One region of the Rhizobium sp. SG570 genome, then DNA from elsewhere that is predicted to be linked to it. Evidence: predicted binding sites of a transcription regulator. Region 1 holds the regulator's gene; each other region holds the start of a gene.

Evidence for each region. Region 1 encodes PhoB, which activates phosphate uptake and scavenging genes when phosphate is short. Its sites were predicted from a motif close to TGTCATNNANCTGTCAT; they were not measured.
Region 2: FHT28_RS33485 (Orn/Lys/Arg decarboxylase N-terminal domain-containing protein) is a predicted target of PhoB. The motif match lies at 1,424-1,440, and genes of this name have one in related genera.
Region 3: FHT28_RS22955 (UDP-2,3-diacylglucosamine diphosphatase) is a predicted target of PhoB. The motif match lies at 1,954-1,970, and genes of this name have one in related genera.
Region 4: FHT28_RS29505 (DUF2278 family protein) is a predicted target of PhoB. The motif match lies at 1,480-1,496, and genes of this name have one in related genera.

Annotation. Positions count from the first base shown of each region.
Region 1 is NZ_JAAZQI010000017.1:24,347-27,555, reverse strand. It holds gene FHT28_RS27540 (GcrA family cell cycle regulator) at 249-782, shown strand; gene phoB (phosphate regulon transcriptional regulator PhoB) at 974-1,657, opposite strand; gene phoU (phosphate signaling complex protein PhoU) at 1,690-2,403, opposite strand; gene pstB (phosphate ABC transporter ATP-binding protein PstB) at 2,455-3,209, opposite strand, start outside.
Region 2 is NZ_JAAZQI010000030.1:27,118-30,326, reverse strand. It holds gene FHT28_RS33485 (Orn/Lys/Arg decarboxylase N-terminal domain-containing protein) at 1-1,379, opposite strand, end outside; gene blh (bifunctional sulfur transferase/dioxygenase Blh) at 1,830-3,125, shown strand; gene bigR (sulfite-sensing transcriptional repressor BigR) at 3,119-3,209, shown strand, end outside.
Region 3 is NZ_JAAZQI010000012.1:75,159-78,367, reverse strand. It holds gene FHT28_RS22960 (MFS transporter) at 1-908, opposite strand, end outside; gene FHT28_RS22955 (UDP-2,3-diacylglucosamine diphosphatase) at 1,076-1,888, opposite strand; gene FHT28_RS22950 (glycerophosphodiester phosphodiesterase family protein) at 2,002-2,757, opposite strand; gene FHT28_RS22945 (NADP-dependent malic enzyme) at 2,979-3,209, shown strand, end outside.
Region 4 is NZ_JAAZQI010000020.1:60,796-64,004, forward strand. It holds gene FHT28_RS29500 (Xaa-Pro peptidase family protein) at 1-313, shown strand, start outside; gene FHT28_RS29505 (DUF2278 family protein) at 383-1,432, opposite strand; gene ugpC (sn-glycerol-3-phosphate ABC transporter ATP-binding protein UgpC) at 1,573-2,631, opposite strand; gene FHT28_RS29515 (carbohydrate ABC transporter permease) at 2,636-3,209, opposite strand, start outside.

The sequences.
Region 1 (3,209 bases):
TGCGTTGGCCGGATCATATTGCATAAATGCCACGCCAGGACAGCAAGTTGGGGAAAACCTCGAAATCGATTCCTCAAGATTCCCGCGACTCTTGTCACGGAGTCAGCCTCACACTAGGTTAAAAACCAATTGCTAGACTGCATGCGGCGGAACTAGTCACCACAATTTTAGAGCGTTTCGCGCCTCGATCCTATGCGGGGCAATGGTGAAGGATTCTGCCATCGGAAACGCGACAGCGGAGACAGGGCATGAATTGGACAGACGAACGCGTCGAGAAGCTTAAAAAGCTATGGTCCGAAGGGTTGAGCGCCAGCCAGATCGCGGCGCAGTTGGGCGGTGTCAGCCGTAACGCCGTCATCGGCAAGGTGCACCGCTTGAGCCTGCCGGGCCGAGCGAAGGCGGGCGGCACGGCGACCGCTGCCCGAACGCCGAAGCGCGGCGCCTCGGCGCCCCGCGCATCGAATTATACATCGCGCGTCGCAACCCGCACGGTTACCCGCCAGCAGGGCGCGACCATGCTCAAGGAAGAGATTGAGGTCGATGCGGTCAACGAGATCCAATATCGTCCGGCTGCCAACGTCGTCGTTCCGATCTCTCGGCGCCTCGTCCTGACCGAGCTGACGGAACGCACCTGCAAATGGCCCGTCGGTGACCCGCTGAAGGACGATTTCCACTTCTGCGGCAACGAGAGCCCGGATGCATCGCCCTATTGCGGCTACCATCAGCGCCTGGCCTACCAGCCGGTGCATGAACGGCGTCGGCCAGCTCAACCGCGCGGCTGAGATGCCCCATAGAACAATTCCGGGAAAAGTGCGAAGCGGTTTTCCGTCCGGAATTGCGTAAAAACAATAGCATAGAGCGGTCACGCGAGTCCGTGAAACGCGTAACCGCTCCAGATAAGATAAACGAAACGGGCCGAAAGGCCCGTTTTCTGTTTCCGCCGCTATGTCGACGCCTGAACGGGCGTACCCGCTCAAGCTTCCATGGAGTAACCCGCACCGCGAACGGTGCGGATGACATCCTGCATATTGGAGAAATTGAGCGCCTTGCGCAGGCGGCCGACATGCACGTCGACGGTACGTTCGTCGACATAGATATCGTGTCCCCATACGCCGTCGAGCAGCTGCGAACGCGAGAAGACCCGGCCCGGCGAGGACATCAGGAACTCCAGCAGGCGGAATTCCGTCGGTCCCAGCCGCACTTCGCGGCTCTTGCGGTGAACGCGATGGGTCTCGCGATCCAGCTCGATATCGCCGCAACGCAGTACCGTGGAGAGAACCTCCGGGCGGGCGCGCCGCAGCATCGCCTTGACGCGGGCCATCAGCTCCGGCGTCGAGAACGGCTTGACGACGTAATCGTCCGCGCCGGTGGAAAGACCGCGCACGCGCTCGCTTTCCTCGCCGCGGGCCGTCAGCATGATGATCGGCAGGCGCTCCGTCTCCGGCCGCATACGCAGCCGGCGGCAGAGCTCGATGCCGGATACACCGGGGAGCATCCAGTCAAGGATCAGAAGATCGGGGATGCGCTCCTGGAGACGCAATTCGGCTTCATCGCCTCTGAGGATCGTATCGACCTCGAAGCCCTCAGCCTCGAGATTGTAGCGCAGCAGAACGCTGAGCGCTTCCTCGTCTTCTACAACAGCAACTCTCGGAACCATGCGCCTCTGGTCTCCTTTTCTTCGCTTCCAGATTATTCCGTCACCGCGCCAACGGTGTTGGCGGTATCATCCTTCGGGCGCTCGCCTTCTGGCTGGGCGCCGGTCGCCATGTAATAGATCGTCTCGGCGATGTTGGTGGCATGGTCGCCGATGCGCTCGATGTTCTTGGCGCAGAAGAGAAGATGCGTGCAGGTGGTGATGTTGCGCGGATCTTCCATCATGTAGGTCAGCATCTCGCGGAAGAGCGAGGTGTACATCGCGTCGATTTCCTCGTCGCGCTCTCGGATCGACACAGCCTTGTCCGGCGAACGGGTGGCATAGACGTCAAGCACTTCCTTGAGCTGGCTGAGCGCCAGTTCGGAGAGATGCTCGATGCCGCGGGCAAGCCGCCGCGGAACGCCTGTGCCCTGCACGGCGATGACGCGCTTGGCGGTGTTCTTGCCGAGGTCGCCGACACGCTCCAGATCGGAAGCGATGCGGATCGAGCCCATGATCTCGCGCAGGTCGGCGGCCATCGGCTGCCGGCGGGCGATGGTGACGATCGCCTTGTCGCCGACTTCCCGTTCCGCATGATCGAGAATGACGTCGTCGGAAATGACCTTCTGCGCAAGACTGGTATCGCTTTGGACCAGTGCGCGAACGCTGTCGCTGACCATTTGCTCGGCCAGACCGCCCATTTCCGCAATGCGGCGCGTCAGGAACTTCAGGTCTTCGTCATAGGCAGAGAGAATGTGAGTGGAGACCATTTTTCTATCCTCAAGGTGAACTGTGTGAAAGGAGCCGCGCGCACGGCATCATCAACCAAAACGGCCCATGATGTAATCCTGCGTGCGGAAATCGTCGGGATTGGTGAACATTTTATCGGTATCGTTCTCCTCAACCAGATGGCCGAGATGAAACATTGCGGTGCGTTGCGAAACGCGGGCTGCCTGCTGCATGGAATGCGTCACGATGACGATGGTGAAGTTTTCCCGCAGCTCATGGATCAGATCCTCGACCTTTGCGGTTGCGATGGGGTCGAGCGCCGAACATGGCTCGTCCATCAGGATGACCTCTGGACTGACGGCGACCGCGCGAGCGATGCACAGACGCTGCTGTTGGCCGCCGGACAGGCTCGTGCCGGCATCATAGAGCCGATCCTTGACCTCGCCCCAGAGACCGGCTTTCTGCAGGCTGGTCTCGACGATATGCTCGAGATCGGCTTTCGAGCTGTGCAGGCCATGGATGCGTGGTCCGTAGGCGACGTTCTCGTAGATCGACTTCGGAAACGGGTTGGGCTTCTGGAAGACCATGCCGACGCGCGCGCGCAGCTCCACGACATCGATGCTGTTGTCATAAACATCCTGATCGTCGAGCGTGATCTTGCCGGTGATGCGGCAGGTCTCGATCGTGTCGTTCATGCGGTTGAGGCAACGCAGGAAAGTGGACTTGCCGCAGCCGGAAGGACCGATCAGCGCCGTGACCGTATTGGCGCGAATGTTCAGGTTGACATCGAAGAGCGCGCGCTTGTCGCCGTAAAAGACCGAGACGTCCTGGCCGATCATCTTATAGG
Region 2 (3,209 bases), on a different contig from region 1:
TCCCACAACACCACGCCCGAGCGACCCTTCATCATCTGCGCCCCCACGTCGAGCGAGGCAAACAAGGGGTAGAAGGGCGAGGTCGAGGCGTGCTGCATGAAGCTCTCGTTGAACCGCCGATGCTCCACGCGGCGCTTCTGGCCGGAGATATGCCGATCCTTCATGTGTATCTGGGACGCCTGCGAGAAGCTCGCGAGCTGTTTGTGGGTAGATTGCGTGGCGATGATGCCCGGCGCGTCGGGGCCAAGATCACCAAGGCCCATGGCAAAGCGTCCGGCATATAGCGGGTGAAATTTCATGAAGCCCGCCCATGCCTCGTCGAAGAGGATATAGTCGCACAGGTGCCCGATGCGCTTGAGGATCATCTCGGCATTGTGGATCGTGCCGTCATAGGTGCACTGCTCCACCACCGCGACGCGGAACGGACGTGGCTTCTTATAGGCATCGGGATCTTTCACCAGCGGATGAGTACGGATGCGCTCTCGCAGGGCCTCCTCGTCCAAGGCTGAGAAATCTATCGGACCGATCAGCCCATGGACGTTGCGTTTGGTCGGCAGGTAGACCGGAATGCCGCCGGAGATCATCAGAGCGCCATGATGGGCGGCTTTGTGGTTGTTGCGATCGAACAGCACCAGATCGCCGTCGGTCACGAGTGCGGAGAGCGCAACCTTGTTGGAGGTGGAGGTGCCGTTCAGTACGAAATAGGTCTTCTCGGCGCCGAAGATCTTGGCTGCCTCCTTCTGTGCAGCAAGTGCCGGCCCCTCGTGGGTCAGCAGGTCGCCGAGGTCGAGCACCGAATTGTCGAGATCGTCGCGGAACACCGCTTCGCCCAGATGCTCCATGAACACCCGACCGATGGGGCTGCGGCTGTAGAACACGCCGCCATTGTGCCCAGGGCAGGTCCAAAGCTGGTTGCCTTCCTCGGCATAGTCTACCAGCGCGCCGAAAAACGGTGTCTTCAGCGTCTCGGCATATTGCTTGAGCCGGCTGATAAGGTTCTTGGCGATGAAGGCAGGCGTTTCCTCGGAGAGGAAGACATAGCCGTCGATGAAGTCGAGCACCTCCACCGGCACGTCCTCGAAGCGTTTACGGCGGATAAGCAGGATGATCGGGAATTCGAGGCCGCGGCGGCGCATCAAATTGATGAGAGAGGCAGTCTTGCCCTCGAGCCCCTTCTTGCCCCAGTCGACCATCATGCAGCCGATGGCGGCGTCCGTCTGTACTGCGATCTCGGCGTCTTCCAGATTGCGCGCGCGCACAACCTCGAAACCTGAGCGTTCGATTTCCTCAACGATCTGGTTATAACGGGTTCCTTCCAAATCCTCGTTGTCGAAGGCCGGCGTCGCGAACAAAAAGTTAAAACGTCTGAAATATTCCATCTGGCCACCCGTTCTTGATTCGGCACGAGGTGTCGACGCATTTCATGACATGGTTGTGACAGGGTACCGAATGTCCGAGAGACCGCAACAGTCTTTTCGGAGACAGCTGTGAGGACTGCAAATCTCCGCACTTGGCGCGAAGGGACAGCTATCTCTGTGAAAAAGCATCGAAGAAAGACCCCGTCGAGAGGGCGCTTAAGCTATTGAAATAGATTCGTCTTTCCAGACTGATAGGGATCACGACAGGCGTCGGTCACGATCTCGCAGATGACCTGATTTTGCTGTCAATTTCAAATCGTTGTCGAGATTTTCAACGGGTCGGCGTTCCGAGCCTGTTTACACTGATGTGTGGCGGGCAAGCGCTTTATGCTGGTCCGGGGCTATGAAGGGTCTTGTAAACAATCAATATATATTATATGAAATTATATAATGATTGTTTGGAGCCGTGTTATGAACCTTGTTAACGTCAGCGACCTGGTGACGGTGTCGGATCAACCAGACCCTACTGCCTTCGTTTCCCTTGTCGAACAGGGGTTCGCCGCCGTCATTAACACCAGGCCGGACGGTGAAGAGGCAGGCCAACCGGGGAATGCCTCGGAATCCGCCGCTGCGCGATCGGCCGGCCTTGGCTATGCGTTCGTGCCGGTCACGGGTCGGACCATCACCGAGGCCGATATCCGCGCCTTCCAGAAAGCGATAACCGATGCGAAAGGACCGGTTCTGGCCCATTGCAAGAGCGGGACACGGGCGCTCACGCTCTACGCGCTTGGTGAGGTGCTCGATGGGCGGATGAAGAGCGAGGATATCGAACTTTTCGGCAAAGGCCACGGCTTTGACCTGTCCGGCGCGGCAGGCTGGCTTAAGCGGCAGGCCGGGAAAGCGCCGCGCGTCAAGGGTTTCTACGATGCACGCACCGGCAGCATCCAGTATGTCGTCACCGATCCGGCGACGAGAGCCTGCGCCATTATCGATCCCGTGCTCGACTTCGACGAGAAGTCCGGCACGACCGCGACCGTTCATGCCGATGCGATCCTGGACTATGTGCGGGCCGAGGGGCTTACGGTCGAATGGATTCTCGACACCCACCCCCATGCCGACCACTTCTCGGCTGCACACTATCTGAAGCAGAAGACCGAAGCGCCAACGGCGATCGGCTCCCGCGTGGTCGACGTGCAGAAGCTCTGGAAGGGCATCTACAACTGGCCGGAGTTGGCCACGGACGGCTCGCAATGGGACAGGCTTTTCGCGGATGGCGACACATTCAGTGTCGGTAGCCTTGAAGGCCGCGTGATGTTCTCGCCCGGCCACACACTCGCCTCCGTCACCTATGTCATCGGCGACGCCGCCTTCATCCACGATACGATCTTTATGCCAGATTCGGGTACGGCACGCGCGGATTTCCCAGGCGGCAGCGCCAAGGCTCTTTGGAACTCGATCCAGCGGATTCTGGCGCTTCCCGACGAAACGCGGCTTTTCACCGGCCACGATTACCAGCCGGGCGGGCGAAATGCGAAGTGGGAAAGCACGGTGGGCGAACAGAAGCGCGACAACGCGCATTTGTCTGGCATGACGGAGGACCGATTCGTCGCGCTTCGCGAAGCACGAGACCGGACGTTGCCGATGCCGAAGCTGATCCTCCATGCGCTTCAGGTGAATATTCGCGGCGGTCGGTTGCCGGAACCGGAGGATAACGGTTGGCGCTACCTCAAATTTCCGCTTGACGCGCTGGAGGGGGCCGCATGGTGACGGGAATCGAAAGATCGGCGCCCGCCGCTTTGGCGCCTGAGGAGATGGCAGGCCGGGCAGGCGAGGTCGCGACACTTTTGAAGA
Region 3 (3,209 bases), on a different contig from region 1:
AAACCGAGATTGATGGGGAACAGGATCCAACGCAGGACGCACATGCTCGAGCCGAAGAAAATCAGCGTCCACGCACTGAAACGGCGACTTAGCATTCTCGAGAGGAAGAAGACCATTACCTCCGCCGCCACGCCGATGCTCCAGAGAACGGCGATCTGGGTTCCGGAAAAGCCGAGCTTGTGCCAATAGATCGACGCGAATGTGTAGAGCATCGCGTGGCTCGATTGCTGCACCGAGACCCCGATCATCGTGATCAGCAATTGCGGAGAGCGCAGCGAGCTTCCAGTCGGCGACTGCAGATTGATCGGCTGGTTGCGCCGCCGCGTCGGCCCGATACGCGGCGTGATCAGCGCCGTGAGCATGGTCAGCACGAAGCCGGCGACCATGACGGGCAGTACCATGGTGCCTCCCCACATCCCGATCATCTGGCCGCCGAAAAGCGTCGAAACGATGAAGATGATCGATCCCCAGACACGCATGGAGCCATAGTCGAACCCCCAGCGGCGCACCCCCGACATAGCGATCGATTCGACCACCGGCACATAGGGCGCGTAGGTCGCGCCCTGGACGCCATAAACGAGCAGCACGGGCCAGAATTCGCTCGTCCAGTAAAGCGCGATCGCCGTCAGCAATGACAGCCCACCGGACCAGAACAGCACATCGGCGCGTTCCTTCATGTGATCGGCAAACACCGCGATGACGGGCGTCACCAGAACGCGCACGACCATCGGCACGGCGATCACGAGACCGATTTCATGATCATTGAAATTCAATCCCGCCAGCCAGACGGGGAAAAACGGCAAAGCGATCCCGTTGACGAACAACGGCGCGCAGTAGGACAAGGCGGTGCGCAGACGGAAATACGAAGGCGCGCCCTCGCCCTGCAAGGATTTTATCGCGGGAATCATGACAGACCTGAAGGGAACTGAATTTGTCCCTATCACGCTATCGAGAGTACGACTATGGCGAGAAATAGCCAAATCGTAACGTTTCGGAAAAAACCCGAATTACAGGCGCCTCATAACGATCAATAATTATGACAGCCTGTTATTGCGTCCGTGAAGCGGCGCTAAAATTAGGCTGCCTGGGCGCCGACGCCGAGTGCCTTCGGCAACTCTTCGACAGATATACCGGCCGGCTCCGTCTCAAGGATCGACCGCCAGGTAAGCAGCTCGAAAGTGCCGTCCTCATGCTCGGCGATCGCCGTGCAGCTTTCCACCCAGTCACCGGTATTGATATAGCGGATGCCGTCGAGATCCTCGATGACAGCGTGATGGATATGGCCGCAGATCACGCCATCGGCATCGTTGCGCTTGGCTTCCTCGGCGACGACACGCTGGAACTCGCCTATGAAGTTGACGGCATGCTTCACCTGCAGCTTTGCCCAGGCCGAGAACGACCAATAGGGCATGTTCAGGCGACGGCGCACGGCCGCGAGGCCGATATTGATCAGAATGGCCATGTCGTAGGCCCAATCGCCGAGATAGGCGAGCAGGCGGGCGTTACGAACGACGACATCGAATTCGTCGCCATGCAGGACGAGATACTTCTTCCCGTCGGCAGTCTCGTGCATGGCGCGTTGCGCGACTTCGATGCCGCCAAAGTGCGTGCCGGGGAAATCGCGCAGGAATTCGTCGTGATTGCCGGGGATATAAACGATCCGTGTGCCTTTGCGCGCCTTGCGCAGAACCTTCTGCACCACGTCATTGCAATCCTGCGGCCAGTACCAGTTTCGCTTGAGGCGCCACCCATCGATGATATCGCCGACGAGGAAAATGGTATCGGCATCGTGGTAGCGCAGAAAATCGAGAAGGAAGTCCACCTTGGCGGCCTTCGAACCGAGATGTACGTCAGAGATGAACAGTGTACGGAATCGCCGGGTGTCCATGTTTTCATTCACGAACTATAAGTCCGTGCCCTATCCAAACTTGGCTATTCCAAAACCAGACTCGTGTTTCAGGAAGATGACAAACCCTGTGTCTGCTGGCCTATCGGGCTGGATCAGCCACGTTTGGCCGCGATGGCGAGATCGGGACGATCGGTTGTAAAACTGGCGACACCGAGGCGAAACATCGCTCTTGCCGCTTCGCTCGTATGCGCGGCCCAGCCGTGCACCGTCATGCCGCTCCTGCGTACGATGCCCATGACTTCGGCGTCCAGGGCGTCGGCACGCACCGCTATCTCGCGCACACCGCAGCTGCGGAGCGCGGCGATGATCCCATTCCAGCCAAGCTGCGCAGTCATTTGCGGCGAACAAAGAAAAATGAAGCCGAGCAACTCGCCGACGTTCAAACCGCGGTCACCAAGTGCTTTGCCAAAGGCTTCGAGACGCGGCAGGGCGAAACTGGTGATCATCGTCCGTGATACCATGCCGGTCGCCATCAACTCATCGACGATGCGGGCCTCCATCCCCTCATAGGGCGTGCCGTCCGCTTTCGTCTTGATCTCCAGTCGCAGATCGACCGGGGACGGGCCGAAGATATCGATGGTCTCAGCAAGGGTCGGAATAGTCTCGCCGTCGCTTCCGATCACGACATGGCGCATCAGCTCTTCATGGCTGAGATCGACAATAGCCCCTTTGCCGTCGGTCATCCGGTCGATCAGGGCATCGTGATGCACAACCAGCTTGCCGTCCCGCGTCTGGTGAACGTCGAATTCAACGAGATCGACATCAAGCTTGGCCGTCCTTGAAAAGGCAAGCCTGGTGTTTTCTGGCCATAGATGCGCGCCGCCGCGATGAGAAGCGATCAATGTCATGGAGGGTCCTTCGTCTGCCGTTCTCATAAGCCCACGCGATGAACCCCTTATGACTGTCCGAGCGGCGAAGCGGGGAAGCATAGCCCTCACCGGCCCCAAGACGGACACCGGCGAATCCGCGATGACAAAAAAGCGGTCGGCGACGTCAATTGCATACTGTGAACGCGAAGCGATTGATGTATTCAGGGGACTCAAAGCATAGGCAGGAATGGAGAAGTGTGGTGGATACGCACGATACATCGAAGGCAGCCAAGAACATGGCGAGTGGCGATCTCGACGAACAGGCTCTCTACTTTCATCGTTATCCCCGCCCCGGCAAGCTTGAAATCCAGGCCACCAAGCCGCTCGGCAACCAGCGCGATCTGGCGCTGGCCTATTCTCCGGGCGTGGCCGCACCCTGCCTCGCCATCCGCGACAATCCCGAGACGGCAGCGTACTACACGTCCCGCGCC
Region 4 (3,209 bases), on a different contig from region 1:
GGGCGCAGCCTGCTCAAGTCTGGATGATGCTGCTCGTGCCGTGCTTGCCAGATATTCCCTGGGGCCGGACTATAAGCTGCCAGGACTGCCGCACCGCGCCGGCCACGGCCTCGGGCTGGAAATCCATGAGGAGCCCTATATCGTGCGCGGCAATGCGACGACGCTTGCTGCCGGCATGTGCTTCTCGAACGAGCCGATGATCGTCTTTCCGCAGAAATTCGGTATCCGGCTCGAGGACCATATCCACATGACGGCGGATGGTCCGCGTTGGTTCACCCAGCCGTCCAAGGGGCCAACCGAACCATTTTCCTGATGGCAGGCGACCCCGGCGCTACGAAGGGAACTAGTGCCGGGAAATGCCTGAAGAACGTATGAGCCGTACTCACGCCTGGAACGGAATGGTACGTCCCGGCTGCTTTGCCTGATCCTTGGTATAGGAGACACCGTGGACCTTGATGCCCTGCGCATTGAGCAGGGTGATGATCCCGCCCTTGTTTGAGAGTGCAACGGGAGGGTGGATCTCGACAACCTGCGTCGCGCCGGCAGCAATCGAGCCTGCGAGCGGCATCGCGTTCTTCTGTTTGTCCTTGATTTGCCAGCCGGTGAGATCGACGGGCACATCGGCGGTATTCAGCAGCGTGACCGTTTCGCGTTCGGGCGTCTTAACGTCGTTGACATAGGCGGCGATGATGCGCACCAGCCCGTCCGGTACATCGAAGGTCGGGATGGCATCACGGTCGACCGGCGCATGCGGCAGGTTCGGATGATCCCGGCTCGGCGCGACGATGACGGACCCGTCCGTGTCGTCCGAATGCCACGCCTGCGTCTGGAATTTCATGAAGATCGCGACCCATTGCTGCTCGCGAGGAAACTCCAGTATCAGGCCGCCGTCCTGCCATGGACCGTTCTGAGAGGCGTATTTTCCGCTCGGATTGCCCTGATTGAAATGGATGTCATGAATGCCGCGGCCGGGTTTGAAGCCGAAATATTGATCCGCCTTGTTGTTTTCCGGTCCCCAGGTCTCGCCAAAGGCATAGATCATCGCCTGTTCGTCCGACATGGCGCGCTGAATGTAACTATCGATCTTTTCGTTGAGATCGTTGTCGGGGCCTGCCGCCGAAATCGGAAGCGGTTTCAGTTCCCAGGGCTGCATGAGATTGCCGCGAATGAAATCGAGCGCGACGCCACCGGGTTGGCTGGGCGTCGGGTGCAATCCTTCCGGCAGTCCGGCCAGCTGTGCCGTGATTGGATGTTCAAAGCGGTCCCGCACGAGGAACTCGACCTCGCTTCCGTCCTGCGAACGCACATTGACCGCGATGCGATACAGCGTTCCATTTTCCGAAACGAGCACCTGATAATGCGGGCTCGAGCCGGTCGCCAGGCGATTGTTGATGGGTCTGCCTTTGAGCACGGCGTAATTGTTAAGCGGCATGACATCCTCCCTGGTCTATTTAAGGAAGAGCATAGTGTCGTACTTGAATGAAACTTCTGCGACATTAGAAGATAGCCGCGCGCGCGTCAAAGTTCTATCGGTTTGCGCGATTTGGCTCCGGCGAGGAAAAAAGTCGTCGCTTAGGTCGCCCTTTTTCCCTCTTCATCGAAGACGTGCAGATGCTGCGGCGGAAAGGCGACATTCACCTGGGTACCGGCGCTCAACGCACTGCGATCCAGCGTGAACACCTTGAACGGCAGGCCATGCAGCGAAAGGTGCAGGATGATGCCGAAACCCGTAGGCTCGAGAAGCTCGACATTGGCGGCCATATTGGACTGATCCGAGGAGAGGACGACATGCTCAGGCCGGATGCCGAGGGTCGCCCTGACGCCTGACCGCAAGTTTAGCGGCGCCGGTAGCGCCACGACGGTGCCGTCCTTCAGCTTCACGCTGCCCGTTTCATAGGTCGCATCGAGAAAATTCATGCCGGGTGAGCCGATGAAGCCGGCAACGAAGAGGTTGGCGGGGCGGTCGTAGAGCTCAAGGGGGCTCCCGACCTGCTGGACCACCCCGCCATGCATGGCGACAATCCGGTCCGCCAGCGTCATCGCCTCGATCTGGTCGTGGGTGACGTAGATCGATGTCGCTTTCAGGTCGCCATGCAATTTCTTGATTTCGGCCCGCATCTGTTCGCGCAGACGGGCGTCGAGGTTCGACAGCGGCTCGTCGAAGAGGAAGGCTTTCGGCTGGCGCACGATGGCGCGCCCCATGGCGACGCGCTGACGCTGGCCGCCGGAAAGCGCCTTCGGGCGGCGCTCAAGCAGGGGATCGAGGCCGAGCTTCGCGGCAGCTGCCGCGACCGCTTTCGCGATACTCTCCTTCGCCATCTTCCGAAGTCGCAGGCTGTAGCTCATGTTGCCGGCGACATTCATATGCGGATAGAGCGCGTAGGACTGGAAGACCATGGCGATATCACGGTCCTTCGGATGCAGCTCGTTGACGCGCTTCTCGGCGATACGGATCTCGCCGCCGCTGATGTCCTCCAGGCCGGCGATCATTCTGAGCAGGGTCGACTTGCCGCATCCCGATGGGCCGACGAGGACGACGAACTCCCCATCCTTGATCCTCAGATCGATGTCGTGCAGCACCTGCACATGGCCGTAGGCCTTCTTGACGTTCTGGATATCGATCGATGCCATGTGACTAACCCTTGACCGCGCCGGCCGTCAGGCCCTGCACGAGATAGCGTTGGATGAGCAGGAAGAAGAGTGCGGCCGGAATGAGCGCCATGACGCCCGCTGCCATCATCTGCCCGAAATCCACCGAGAATTTCGAGACGAAGGTGAGAAGCCCGATCGGGAAGGTCGCGGCCTGATTGCCGTTGATCAGCATGAGCGCGAAGAGCAGCTCGCTCCAGGCGGCCGTGAAGACGAAACCGAGCGTCGCGGCGATGCCGGGCAGTGTCAGCGGCAGGATGATCTGCCGGAAGGCGATAAACTGGGTCGCGCCGTCGATCATGGCAGCCTCTTCCAGATCCTTCGGAATGCCGTCGAAGAAGGACTGCATCAGGAAGGTGGCGAAGGGCACGTTGAAGGCCGTGTAGACGACGACGAGGCCGGTGAGACTATTTGTCAGATGCAGCGGCGTCAGGATCTTGAAGATCGGCGCCACCAGCATGACCAGCGGAAACATCTGGGTGAGCAGCATCAGCGCCACGATCCAGTACTTGGCGCGGAAGTTGAAGCGCGAGAGCGCATAGCCGGACAGCGAAGCGCAG